Regions from separate parts of the Arthrobacter sp. 2762 genome, predicted to be linked through region 1. Evidence: predicted binding sites of a transcription regulator. Region 1 holds the regulator's gene; each other region holds the start of a gene.
The links. The regulator LexA, encoded in region 1, represses DNA repair genes until DNA is damaged. The targets are predictions, from matches to a motif close to TCGAACANNTGTTCGA.
Positions count from the first base shown of each region.

Region 2: a site for LexA is predicted at 2,090-2,105, ahead of ABIE18_RS07150 (DUF6504 family protein). Genes of this name have one in related genera too.
Region 3: a site for LexA is predicted at 1,720-1,735, ahead of ruvA (Holliday junction branch migration protein RuvA). Genes of this name have one in related genera too.

Region 1 covers NZ_JBEPSI010000002.1:43,979-48,256, forward strand. The annotation lists gene ABIE18_RS04250 (histidinol-phosphate transaminase) at 1-1,113, opposite strand, end outside; gene ABIE18_RS04255 (LysM peptidoglycan-binding domain-containing protein) at 1,191-1,550, opposite strand; gene lexA (transcriptional repressor LexA) at 1,906-2,649, shown strand; gene ABIE18_RS04265 (ATP-dependent DNA helicase) at 2,659-4,278, opposite strand, start outside.
Region 2 covers NZ_JBEPSI010000003.1:108,993-113,270, forward strand. The annotation lists gene ABIE18_RS07135 (hypothetical protein) at 1-341, opposite strand, end outside; gene ABIE18_RS07140 (TetR/AcrR family transcriptional regulator) at 387-926, opposite strand; gene ABIE18_RS07145 (FAD-dependent monooxygenase) at 985-2,055, shown strand; gene ABIE18_RS07150 (DUF6504 family protein) at 2,167-2,517, shown strand; gene ABIE18_RS07155 (DNA polymerase III subunit alpha) at 2,521-4,278, shown strand, end outside.
Region 3 covers NZ_JBEPSI010000003.1:125,700-129,977, forward strand. The annotation lists gene pdxT (pyridoxal 5'-phosphate synthase glutaminase subunit PdxT) at 1-311, shown strand, start outside; gene ABIE18_RS07205 (YebC/PmpR family DNA-binding transcriptional regulator) at 315-1,070, shown strand; gene ruvC (crossover junction endodeoxyribonuclease RuvC) at 1,116-1,694, shown strand; gene ruvA (Holliday junction branch migration protein RuvA) at 1,798-2,442, shown strand; gene ruvB (Holliday junction branch migration DNA helicase RuvB) at 2,435-3,511, shown strand; gene yajC (preprotein translocase subunit YajC) at 3,699-4,079, shown strand; gene secD (protein translocase subunit SecD) at 4,194-4,278, shown strand, end outside.

The DNA.
Region 1 (4,278 bases):
GGGCTGGGACGCAGGGCTGTCCAGAAGGGCTTCCAAGGCCTCAAGGAAGGTCGTTGTTTCCTTTTCTGTTCCCGCAGTCACCCGCAGGTGCCCTGGAATGCCGACGTCGCGGATCAGGACGCCCGCATCCAGCAAGCCCTGCCAGATCGCGTGCGGGTTCGAAAGCCCACCGAAGAACACGTAGTTAGAGTCCGAGGCTGCCGGCTTGAGTCCCATTCGGAGGAGCTCGGTCACAATCCGGTCCCGTTGGACCTTGATGTCCTCGACATCGGCCATGAGCGCTTCACGGTGGTTGAGAGCGGCGAGGGCCGTGGCTTGTGTGACGGCTGAGAGGTGGTAGGGCAGCCGAACGAGCCTGATGGCATCGGTAACCTCAGGTGCGGCAGCCATGTAGCCCAGGCGCGCACCTGCCAGGGCAAAGGCCTTGCTCATGGTGCGAGAGACGATCAAACGCTCCCGCCCGGGAAGCAGCGTCAGCGCGCTGGGCGTGTTGTCGTGCGCGAACTCGTGGTAGGCCTCGTCCACGATGACGATGGCTTGGCTGGCCTCGCCGGCTTCGTACACGGCTTCGACCACGTCCAGGCCCAGTCCCGTTCCGGTGGGGTTGTTCGGAGAGCACAGGAACACGATATTTGCGCCAGTCTCCTTCACCTGGGCAGCAGCAGAAGCCGCATCCAAGCCATAGTCATCAGCCCGCACTCCACGGAGATACTCAGTGTCCGTGCCACTGGCAAGCAGCGGGTACATGGAATACGTGGGAGGGAAGCCCAGTGCCTTGCGCCCCGGCCCTCCAAAGGCCTGCAGAATCTGCTGCAGGACCTCGTTGGAGCCGTTGGCCGCCCAGATATTCTCCGCGGAAAGCCCGTGTCCGAGGTAATCGGCAAGGGATTCGCGGAGTTCCGTGAATTCGCGGTCAGGGTACCGGTTCAGGCCCGTGGCCGCGGCCGCCACGGCCTCGGTAATGGCCGCTTGGACATCTGCCGGCACGCCATGGGTGTTTTCGTTGACGTTGAGCAAAATGGGGACGTCAAGCTGCGGTGCGCCATAGGGGCTCAGTCCACGCAGGTTGGTCCGGAGGGGAAGTCGGTCAAGTCGCTCAAGCTGGTCACTCACCAAGACAGTTTAAGGTGCCGGTGCGACTGCAGAGTAACTGTGACGCCGGGGACGCCGACCCATAACCCCTTGGCCGCTCAATTGGCGGGAACGAACAGCTGCTGGCCCGGCTGGATGCGTCCCCCGCGGAGATCGTTCAACTGGATGATTTCTGCGATGACATCACGGGGGTCCCGCTCCGGCGCGGCCGCACCGGCGATGCCCCACAGGGACTGCCCGGGTTGGACAGTCACCGTAACGGCCACCGGCGGCTGCAGCTGGCCTTGGGAATCAGAAGCTTTGGCCGGGGAGTTAATGAAGCCGGCAAGGCTCAGCAGCGCGGCAAGGAGCAGCATGGTGGGGATTCCGAAGAAGACGATCCTGCCGCGTTGGGTAAGCCGGAGACGCGCAGGAGCCGGGGTGTTGCGGAATTCATGGAACGTTGAGATTGCGGACATGAGCTGAGCCCTTCTGAGCGATTGCCTGCATCGGATGCCCGTTGCCGGCTGCCAATTCCTTGTGTTCGTTGGACCCGGCCCGAATGTTCGAACACTTTCTTCGAACATCCGAGCTCGGTTCAACTTTTATAGAACACATATTCGAACCTTGCTATGACATTTTTAGCACTTATCAACGAACGGTGTCGAGACTCGCTAGAACGAATGTTTGATAAACGCCTGGGCCTGGCCTAGGTTTGAGTGAAGAAACAGGCACTGTTTCAGTGGAACAGGAGGGTCTGACATTTTTTCAGATCCAACATCCCCGGGCGCACTTCAGACCGTGACCGGGCGGAACGGAAGGGCATTGGCGAACATGGCAGCGAAAGCCACCGGCGGCGGGGCACCCCTGCGGAGCCAGCAGCCTCAAAAGAGTCCCAAAAGCCTGACTGTCCGGCAGAAGAAAATCCTGGAAACCATCCAGCGCTCTGTCAATGACAACGGGTATCCGCCCAGCATGCGCGAGATCGGCGACACCGTTGGTCTCGCGAGCCTCTCCAGCGTCACGCACCAGCTCTCCCAGTTGGAGAAGCTCGGCTACTTGCGCAGAGATCCCAAGCGCCCCCGCGCCATGGAAGTACTCATGCCTTTGACCCTTGACGGCGGCACAATTCCCGGAGTGGAAGCAGCTACTACACTGCGCAGCGCAGGTGGACTTGCCGTGACGGAATTGGCCAGCGCCAGCGACACCGCGATGGTGCCCTTGGTGGGACGCATCGCAGCCGGTGGGCCCATCCTGGCTGACCAGACTATTGAGGACGTCTTGCCCCTGCCCCGGCAACTGGTGGGCCACGGCGAACTGTTCATGCTGAAGGTCGCTGGGGACTCAATGATCGATGCCGCAATTTGTGACGGTGACTGGGTGGTTGTCCGCCGCCAGAATGACGCCATCAACGGTGACATCGTGGCAGCACTCCTGGATGACGAAGCCACAGTAAAAACCTTCCGCCAGCGGGACGGCCACACCTGGCTGCTCCCCCAGAACACGCAGTACGAGCCGATACTTGGAGACCAAGCCACCATTATGGGCAAGGTCGTCTCGGTCCTGCGCTCCCTCTAGGGCGTTCGCCTACGTTTTCTTTGCGCCCAAGCGTTCCAGGACGCCGCGCACCACGTTGCGGTCCGTCGTTGCCCAAAATGGCGGCAAAGCGGCACGCAGGAACCCGCCGTACCGTTCGGTCGAAAGCCGTGAGTCCAGGACGGCGACCACGCCTTTGTCGCCGGTGGAGCGAATGAGCCGTCCTGCGCCCTGCGCCAGACGAATTGCCGCGTGCGTAGCTGACACCGCCATGAACCCGTTGCCCCCGGACTGTGCAACGGCTCGCGAGCGTGCGGTCATCAGCGGGTCATCGGGCCTCGGGAACGGAATGCGGTCAATCACCACAAGGCGGCATGAACCGCCAGGGACGTCCACGCCCTGCCACAGGGACATGGTGCCGAAGAGGCAGGTGTCAGGTTCATCGGCAAACTGCTTCACCAGTGCTGCCATAGTGGATTCCCCCTGGCAGAGGATGTCCACATCCAGCCGTGGGCGCATCGCGTCTGCGGCTTCCTCGGCCGCCCGACGTGAGGAGAACAGGCACAGGGCTCCCCCACCGGATGCACGGATGAGGTCTTCAAGCTCATCCAGTGCCTCGGGAGAAGTGCCCCTGCCGGGCTTGGGCAGGTGCTTGGCCACATAAAGGACACCCTGCTTCGGATAATCAAAAGGCGATCCGACGTCCAACCCGGTCCAGCTGGGCGCCCCATCTCCAATGAGGCCCAGGCCACCTGCTGCGGGCTCAAAGGCGGATCCAATAGCCAGCGTGGCAGAAGTAAGCACCACTGTGTGCCCCGCGAAAAGGCCTTCCCGCAGCCGGCCGGCAACGCTAAGCGGGGCGATGTTGATCAGTGCGGGCGCGGTCTCGTCCGGGTGAGAGTACCCCTGCTGGGGATCGAAGGTGCTGTTCCTGGAAAACCACACCACTTCACTGTTCTCCTTGGCTGCGAGCATCCGCTCGCACAGTTCCAGAATGAGCATGAGCCGTGAGCGCGCAAGCTGCCTGCCGCCGTCGACCGCGTTTGACGAGTCAGTCTTCGAGTCAGACAATGCGGCGCGTGTGGCATCGCGCAATTGGTCCAGGCAATCCAGTTGTTCGTCGTTGAGCCCATTGGGCAGCAGACCGTTGGGGACTCCGGCAATGGCCATGTCCAGTCGATCAGCTGCCGCGTTCAGGGCGTCTACGGTAATAGCGGTGTGTTTGCGCGCGCTCGAAGCGGCAGCATGCACCATTGCCACGGACAGCTGACCTGCAACGGCCCCCGTGACCCGGTCCTGCAGCTCATGCGCTTCGTCAACCACCACGACGTCGTACTCGGGCAGGACAGCAAGTCCTTCGAAGGCACTAACGGCCAGCATGGCATGGTTGGTCACCACGACGTCAGCCTCAGCCGCCCTGGCCCGTGCCAGCTCGCTAAAGCACTCCTCGGCAAGTGGGCATTTTTGCGCTCCCAGACACTCCATGGACGTCACGGAGACCTGCCTCCAGGCGCGGTCGGTAACGCCCGGCATCAGTTCATCGCGGTCGCCCGTGGCCGTCTTTTCGGCCCATTCACGGAGCCGGACCACTTCCTTACCCAATTGCGACGACGGGCCGCCAACCGCCGCTGCGAAATGCGGCACGCTGGTGTCCTCACCCAGGGAAAAAAG
Region 2 (4,278 bases), on a different contig from region 1:
GCCTCGCTGAAGGCCGTCATGACGTGGCCTTTGCTGAGCCCATGGATGGCGGACATCGGGAAGTTTCCGGTGATTACGTTCCCGGAGTGTTCCACGCCCTTGATGTCATAGTTTTCCTCGGCACTGAGTGAGTGGTTGAAGGAGTAGAACGAGATCGCTTCTCCATTCATGAACTCAATGCCCAGCCTGCGTTGGGAGGAATAGTCCTCGCTGGCAGCAACAAGGCCCACGACATAAGCGCCGGAGCCCGGTATGTTGCCTTCGATTTCGAATCTCGCAACGAGGTTGTCATCTGCGGCGGAGATACTGACCTGCTTCAGGAGTGCGTCATTGGTGCTCATGCCACAATCCTGCTCTGTGGACCCGCCCGCGTCCACCCCTTTGCTTCATCCCTCCAAGAGTCGCCGGACGTTGGCTGCCACTGTGGCCTGGTCCATCGACTGGCCGCGGCGTGCTGTCAGGAGGTGCATGGCCAATCCGTCGCCGTAGTCCGATACGGCTTCTGCGCCGGCCCTTGGGTCGGTAATTCCCATGGAATCGAGCATCTGTTCAAGAGCTGAAAGCATCCGCTCGTGCCCGGCGGCCACCACCTCGGGTTGGTCCAGGGCAAAGGTGAGCCGTGCGCGGGTCAGTTCAGCGTGGTTTTTTGCGAGCCCGAGCAGTGCTCCCGCGAGCTGTTCCGCCAAGGCGGCTACCGACGTCGGGAATTCGGACCCACCCTGCTGCTGCAGCAGGAGCGAGTCCCGTTCTTCAACGCGGTCGACGGCGGCAGCTACCAAAGCGGCACGGTTGCGGAAGTAATTGGAGGTCGTTCCGACGGCCACGCCGGCTTCGGCGTCAACGGCGCGGTGTGTCAGTCCTTTGAGACCTTTGGCGGCCACCACGGCGAGGGCGGCGTCGGCAAGATCGGTTCGTCTGTCCGGCATGGCGAAAGTCTAGTCTTTAACCTCCCAATTACTACAAATGTAGTAGTACATTGGCACCATGAAACAAGTGGATATCGTCGGTGGTGGCATAGCAGGCCTCGCCCTGGCGGGAACTCTTGATCCCAGTCAGTTCCACGTCACCGTGTACGAACAGCGGGCCGGCCTCCCGGCAGTAGGAACAACCCTGGCCATGTGGCCCGAAGCCCAGGAGGCACTGGCCTCACTGGGGATCCTTGGCGCCGTCCGGGAAAACAGCCCCATCATCAGGGGCGGCGCGCTCCGGAGCGCCACAGGGGTGCCGTGGTTGAGTGTGGAAGGGCAGAACCTTGTGGGTGTCGCCCGCCACACGCTCCTGCGCCTCCTCGACTCAGCCGTACCCCCAACAGTCCAACGACGCATCGCAAAGCTGGACGCGGTTCCAAGCGACGCCCACCTGATAGTGGCGGCAGACGGAGTGCACAGCATGGTGAGGCGCTCCGTGTGGGGCCAATCTCGGCGGGGAGGGGCGCGTGCGGCCAAGCTGACGCCCTACCTCGCTGTTCGAGGCGTCATTGCCGAAGGGCCGGGCAGCGAAACCATAGGTGAGTACTGGGGACGCGGGGACCTCTTCGGCATAGGCCCCTCAAGCGGCGGAACCAACTGGTATGCGTCCTTCCGCTCCGGGATGGGTCCCGAGGGAATTGACGTCGGCGAAGCCCTTGCAATGGCGCGCCGCCGCTACGCCGGGCACTCGCAGGGTATCCAGCACGTCCTGCAAGCAGCGACGCCCGAAACATCATTGGCGCAACGCATTTGGACCACCCCGCCGCTATGGCGTTATTCCCGGGGCAATGTGGTCCTCATCGGCGACGCGGCCCACGCCATGGCGCCCAACCTTGGGCGAGGCGCTTGTGAGTCGCTGATAGACGCCGTCACCTTGGGCAAGCTGGTCAACACCCTGCCCCTGGATCGGGCCCTCGATGCCTACAACCGTCAACGCGTTCTTCGGACCCAGCAATACCGCATCGGTTCATCCCTGATGATGCGCGTGGCGCTCGCAGAAGGTGCGCAACCCCTGCGGGACAAGCTGCTCGACCTTGCTGCCAAGCGAAAGTCCAAAGCGCCCGGAAGGAGCAAAACTTCCCAGTAGGTTTTGTCGGAGGGGCGACGTAAACTGGATATATTCGAACATACATTCGAACGATGATTTAGCGATGATCTTACTGATCCAGGGCGATGCTCACAGGCAAGGAGTGTGGATATGGGGCTTTTCAGTGAGTCCGTGGACGTCATCTGCACGGATACAGGCCAGCCGCAGGAAATCCAGTGGAAAGGAACCCACTACCTCGTCACCAACGAACCCCTCAGATGGTATGAACGACGCCAATGGTGGGTAGAAGAAAGCCGAGCACCACTGGGAAGCGGCGCAGGCCTGGTGGATCACGAGATCTGGCGGGTCCAACTCCAGCGCCCGCAGGACGAAGGGCAAACCGGCAAAACCAAAACCATCACCCTTGACCTCGTCCGCCACCTCGCCAGCGGCCGCTGGCGGCTCCTGCGTATCCACGAGGCCGCACCGGCCCAGGCAGTCGAACCAGACGAAGCCGCCTGAACCTTGAGCTTCACACACCTGCACGTCTCCACAGCCTTCAGCGCCCACTACGGCGTCTCCTGGCCGGACGAACTTGCCCAATCAGCCGCAGCAGACGGCGCAACAGCGCTCGCCTGTACTGACCGGGACGGCTTGTACGGCACCATAAAACACCTCAAAGCATGCATGGACGCCGGTATAGACCCCGTCATCGGCGTGGACCTCGCCATATTCGACGACGACGGCGACCACCGCACCCAAGTAGCGGGCCGCGTCGTCGTACTCGCCCACGGCAACAACAACGGCGCCGGCTACCGCGCCCTCTGCCGACTCGTCTCAGACGCCCATGCCCGCACCTCCGGTAAAGCCGGGGGAGTAGTGCCCGTTGCCGTAACACGGGCAGAACTCGCATCACGCACACTGGACCCAAAAACCCTCAAACCCGTGCTAACCGTCCTCATAGGACCGGACTCCGATGTAGGCCACGCCATGGGAGGGCGGAAATATCTTCGCCCCCGGACACTCTTCAAACAATGGATCGACGCCATGCCTCCGGGAACAATCGTCGCCGAAGCCGTATCCCACCTCAGCGCCCCTGGAGAACCCCTCAGCACATCCCACGCTGTACGCATGCTCAAACTCGCCCTTGAATACAACATCCCCGCCATCCTCAGCAACGCCGTCCGCTACTGCGCCCAGGACGGCGCCCCCACCGCAGACGTCCTGGACTCTGCACGCACACTAAAATCCCTCCCCGAACTCTCATCGGCCCCCCTGCTGCAACCAACGGGCCTGCTGCAACCAACCGGGCAGGGTTGGTTGAAAAACGCCCAACAAATGCTCCAACTCGGCAAGGAAATCATGGGCGCCGCAGGTCAAGGAGCAGCAGGGCTGAACAAGCTGCTCTCCAACACAGAAGCGCTCGCCGACAAATGCCGCATCGATCCCGTCCTGGACATGGGATGGAAAAAGCCCGTTGTTCCCGAAGCTTCCATCATCGGCATCGACTGTGATCCCATGGTGGAACTCACCCAACGATGCGAGGCAGGAATCACCCGGCGCTTCCCCGGCATCAACGGCGATGCGGAAATGCAGATGCGCTCGCGGTTGCAGCATGAGCTGGGGATCATCGACAAACTCGGCTTTGCCTCCTACTTCCTCACTGTTGCGGAAGTATCCAGAATGATTATCGAGATGGGCGTCCGGGTAGCTGCCAGAGGTTCCGGGGCCTCCAGCTTGGTCAACTATCTGATCGACATCAGCCAAGTGGATCCCATCCGGCATGACCTCATTTTTGAACGGTTCCTCTCGGGTCGCCGATCCACCCTTCCCGATATTGACATCGACGTCGAAAGCGCCGAACGGCACAACGTCTACCGGAAGATCTTCGAGCGCTTCGGAGCCGAACGGGTGACCCTGATGAGCATGCAGAACGGGTACCGGGCCCGCGGTGCTGTCCGCGATGCCGGCATGGCTCTTGGTATGGACGATGGTGAAATCGGCGAAATTGCCAAGCAGTTGTGGCGCTTCTCCGCACGTAAATTCAGGGAGGCCTTGGTTGAAAAGCCTGAACTTCGTGAATTTGCCGGGCGGGTGGAGGCTGGCCGTGAAGGGCCTGGGGGCATGGAGGAAAACCAGCAGTTGGACCTGCTGGTGGATCTCACTGAAAGGTTGGACCGCCTTCCCCGGCACATTTCCATGCATCCATGCGGGGTGATCCTGGGCGATGCCACGCTCCTGGACAGAACACCGGTACAGCCCAGCGGTTTGGGCCTGCCCATG
Region 3 (4,278 bases), on a different contig from region 1:
GGCGGCAGCGGGAGTCCTTTGAAACCGACCTCGATTTCAAAGGACTCGAGTTCAGCGCGGGGGAGTCCGGCGTGGATCCGGTGCACGCGGTCTTCATCCGTGGACCTTGGGTGGAACGGGTTGGCCCGGGAGTCCAGGTCCTGGCACAGGTTGATCCGGAGCATGCCAGCCACACCGCCACTTTGCACGGATTGGCTAGAATTGTTGCAGTGCGCTCCGGCCAGCTGTTGGCCACCTCTTTCCATCCGGAAGTCACAGGTGAGAAGCGTGTGCATGAACTCTTTATTCGAATGATCAGAGGAGAAGCGTAAAGCATGTCAGGCCACTCCAAATGGGCGACTACCAAGCACAAGAAAGCCATCATTGATAGCAGGCGTGCAAAGTCGTTCGCAAAGCTGATCAAGAACATCGAAGTTGCTGCGCGCATGGGCGGCCCGGACCTCGCCGGCAACCCAGGCCTGGAACTCGCGGTTACCAAGGCGAAGAAGACCTCGGTTCCCAACGACAACATCGACCGCGCCATCAAGCGTGGTGCCGGCCTCACGGGCGAAGTGGTCGATTACACCGAAATCATGTACGAAGCCCGTGGCCCCCAGGGCTCGGCGTTGTTGATCGAGTGCTTGACCGACAACAAGAACCGTGCGGCTTCCGAGGTACGACTCGCGATTTCCCGCAACGGTGGCACCATTGCAGATCCCGGCTCGGTCAGTTACCTGTTCACCCGCAAGGGCGTCGTGGTGCTGCCAAAGAATGGGCTGAGCGAGGATGACATCCTGATGGCCGTCCTGGACGCCGGCGCAGAGGAAGTCAAGGACAGCGGCGAGAACTGGGAAGTGCATTCCGAGCCCTCCGATCTGCAGGCCATCCGTGACGCCTTGAAGGATGCCGGCATCGAGTACGAATCCGATGAAGCGGAATTCGTGCCCTCCATGCAGGTGGACCTGGATATTGATGGTGCCCGGAAATTCATGAAACTCGTGGACGCCCTCGAAGACCTGGATGACGTCCAGAACGTCTACAGCAACGCCGACTTCAGCGAGGAAGTGCAGGCTGCCCTCGACGCCGACTAGGCAGGGCAGCACCTTTATTTTGACAACAAACAGGGAGGCCCGGACTTGACTCTTCGTGTATTGGGAGTCGATCCGGGCCTCACCCGTTGCGGCATCGGTGTAGTGGATATCGAGCGGAACCGCCGGGCCACCATGGTGGCGGTTGGAGTGGTGGGGACTTCGGCCGAGTTGACGTTGGACAAGCGGCTTTTGGTGATTGCACAGGCAATCGACGAATGGCTGGACCTGCACGAGCCGGACGTCGTCGCCGTCGAGCGCGTTTTTTCGCAGATGAACGTCAGCACTGTGATGGGCGTGGCCCAAGCCTCGGGCGTTGTCATCGCAGCGGCCGCGCGTCGCGGCATTCCCGTCGCCCTGCACACGCCTTCTGAAGTCAAGGCGGCCGTTACCGGAAGCGGTACTGCCAACAAGGATGCGGTCACCAAATTGGTGACCAAAATCCTGCGGCTCGATGCCCCGCCCAAGCCCGCCGACGCCGCAGACGCGCTTGCCCTTGCCCTGACGCATGCTTGGCGGGCAGGCAGCGGCATGGGCGGAATCAGCGGGAGTTCGGGCACGGATTCCCTCACCCCGGCTCAGCGAGCCTGGGCGGAAGCGGAAGCGAAAGCGCGCCGCGGGCGGTGATTGCCGGTACCCCTTGCTAGGGTATTCGTAGATATGTTCGGATAGTCCGTTTGCTGCCATGGATTCATGGCAGTACAGCAGGCAGTACCTCAGGAGCCGGGTCTTGATCAGTTTTCTCCGTGGAACAGTTGCCCACGTTGGCTTGTCGACCGCCGTGATTGACCTCAACGGTGCGGGAATGAGCGTTTTTGCTACACCGCAGACCTTAAGCCACCTAAAAGTAGGGGCCGAGGCCAAGCTCTTCACCTCCATGATCGTCCGTGAGGATTCCCTCACGTTGTTCGGCTTCGCCGATGATGATGAACGCGAGGTTTTCGATGTCCTGTTGAGCGTGAGCGGCGTGGGGCCACGGCTGGCTCTGGCCGTACTTGCGGTGCACGAACCGGAAGCCATTCGGGTGGCGGCTCACACTGGTGACAGCAAGGCATTCACCAAGGTGCCGGGCATCGGCCCCAAGGTGGCTGGCCGTATTGTCCTTGAGCTGGCCGGGAAGTTGGTCCCGCACGGCACCGGTGCCGGTACTGCTCCCGCGGCAGCCCCGAACGCGGAATGGAAGCCACAGGTAGTCGCGGCCATGACCAGCTTGGGATGGTCCGAGAAAGACGCCAACGGCAGCATCGACAAAGCCATGGCCGACTCGCCGGAACTCGTAGACGCAGGAAACGTGGCCCAAATACTTCGGGCTACGCTGCGCTGGCTTGGCCAAGACGGTGCACGCGCCGGCAACCGCGTAGGCAGCCGTGGCTGAGCAGTCACTCGTCAGCGGGGGAGAGGAACCGGAAGAGCGGGTCATTGAGGCTGCTCTCCGCCCCAAGAACCTGCACGACTTCGTAGGACAGCATCGGGTCCGCAAGCAACTTGCCTTGGTGCTTGAAGCCTCGAAGATGCGTGGCCGCAGCGCCGACCACGTGTTGATGTCCGGACCTCCTGGACTCGGTAAGACCACACTTGCCATGATCATTGCAGCGGAGATGAATGCGCCGCTGCGTATCAGCAGCGGACCGGCCATCCAGCACGCCGGGGATCTCGCAGCCATCCTTTCCTCGCTCTCGGAGGGCGAGGTCCTGTTTCTTGACGAAATCCACCGCATGTCCAGGCCCGCAGAAGAAATGCTGTACATGGCCATGGAGGACTTCCGCGTGGACATCGTGGTGGGCAAGGGAGCAGGCGCAACTGCAATTCCTCTGGAGCTCCCGCCTTTCACCCTGGTAGGTGCCACCACCCGCGCAGGACTTCTTCCCGGCCCTTTGAGGGACCGATTCGGTTTCACCGGGCACCTTGAATTCTATTCGGTGGCCGAACTCGAACTTGTCCTCCGCCGTTCCGCCGGGCTTCTGGACCTGAAGGTAAACTCTGCAGGTTTCACCGAGATCGCCGGACGCTCCCGGGGAACACCACGTATAGCCAACCGACTCCTGCGCCGTGTTCGTGACTGGGCGCTCGTTCATGGCATTGAGCAAATCGACGCCCGGTCGGCGTCAGCTGCCTTGGATATGTACGAAGTAGACGAGCGTGGCTTGGACAGGCTGGACCGGTCCGTTCTCGAAGCCCTCATTACCAAGTTCAATGGTGGCCCTGTTGGCTTGTCCACTTTGGCCATTGCTGTGGGTGAGGAACCCGAAACGGTGGAGACCGTGGCTGAGCCGTTCTTGGTGCGCGAAGGACTGCTTGGGCGGACACCTCGTGGCCGCATCGCCATGGCACCAGCATGGACACACCTTGGTTATGCTGTGCCGGCGGGCGTATTCGGCCAGGAGACCCTTGCCTTGTTTGACGAGGATGAAAACCACGCTGAAAGCGTAGATACCATCGGTTAACACGCTGTATTCAGCTTTTCCCACTAGACTGGTATGACGCTCGGCACGTTCGAGTCCTTGATCCACGCGCCCGCTTCGCGGTGAAGCGCGTTGCTATGCGGGTTTAGTCCCGCGGCCGCAGGATCTGCCGGGGACGTTGCCGTGAACCAAAAACGTAAGTAAAGAACGGAACTTCCCTGTGGATCCAATGACCATATTGCTGTTCGTCATGCTTGGACTCTTTGTCTTCATGATGTTCCGCCGCAACAAGAAGACCCAGCAGCAGCAGGCTGCGATGCAGTCCAAGTTCGCTCCGGGCGTCGATGTCATGACCAGCTTCGGTCTTTTCGGACGCATCGTGTCCATCGATGAAGCTGAGAACAAGGTCGTTATCGAGCTGTCTCCCGGAAACGAAGCTACGGTTCACCGCCAGGCCGTCACCAAGGTGGTCGAAAAGGCTGAAGAGGAAGCCCCTGTTGTTCCGGACGACGCTTCTTCGCTGACCGTTGCCGATGAGACCCCGGCTGCGACTGAGACGCCGGACGAAACCATCGCGCGCCTCAACAAAGAGGACAAGAAGGACAACTAGCACCGTCAGTCGCGGCAACACCGCGCAAGGACACTTCTACGGCAGCGGAAAGCCGCCGGCTGACGCTTATCAGCGTCCGCCGGCGGCTGTCCGGCGATAAAAGGAAGATCGATAATGGCACGGACCGGCCCCAAAAACTCAGCCCGCAGGGTGCTGACTTGGCTTGGAGCAATATTCGTTGTACTCACCGCTGTGCTGG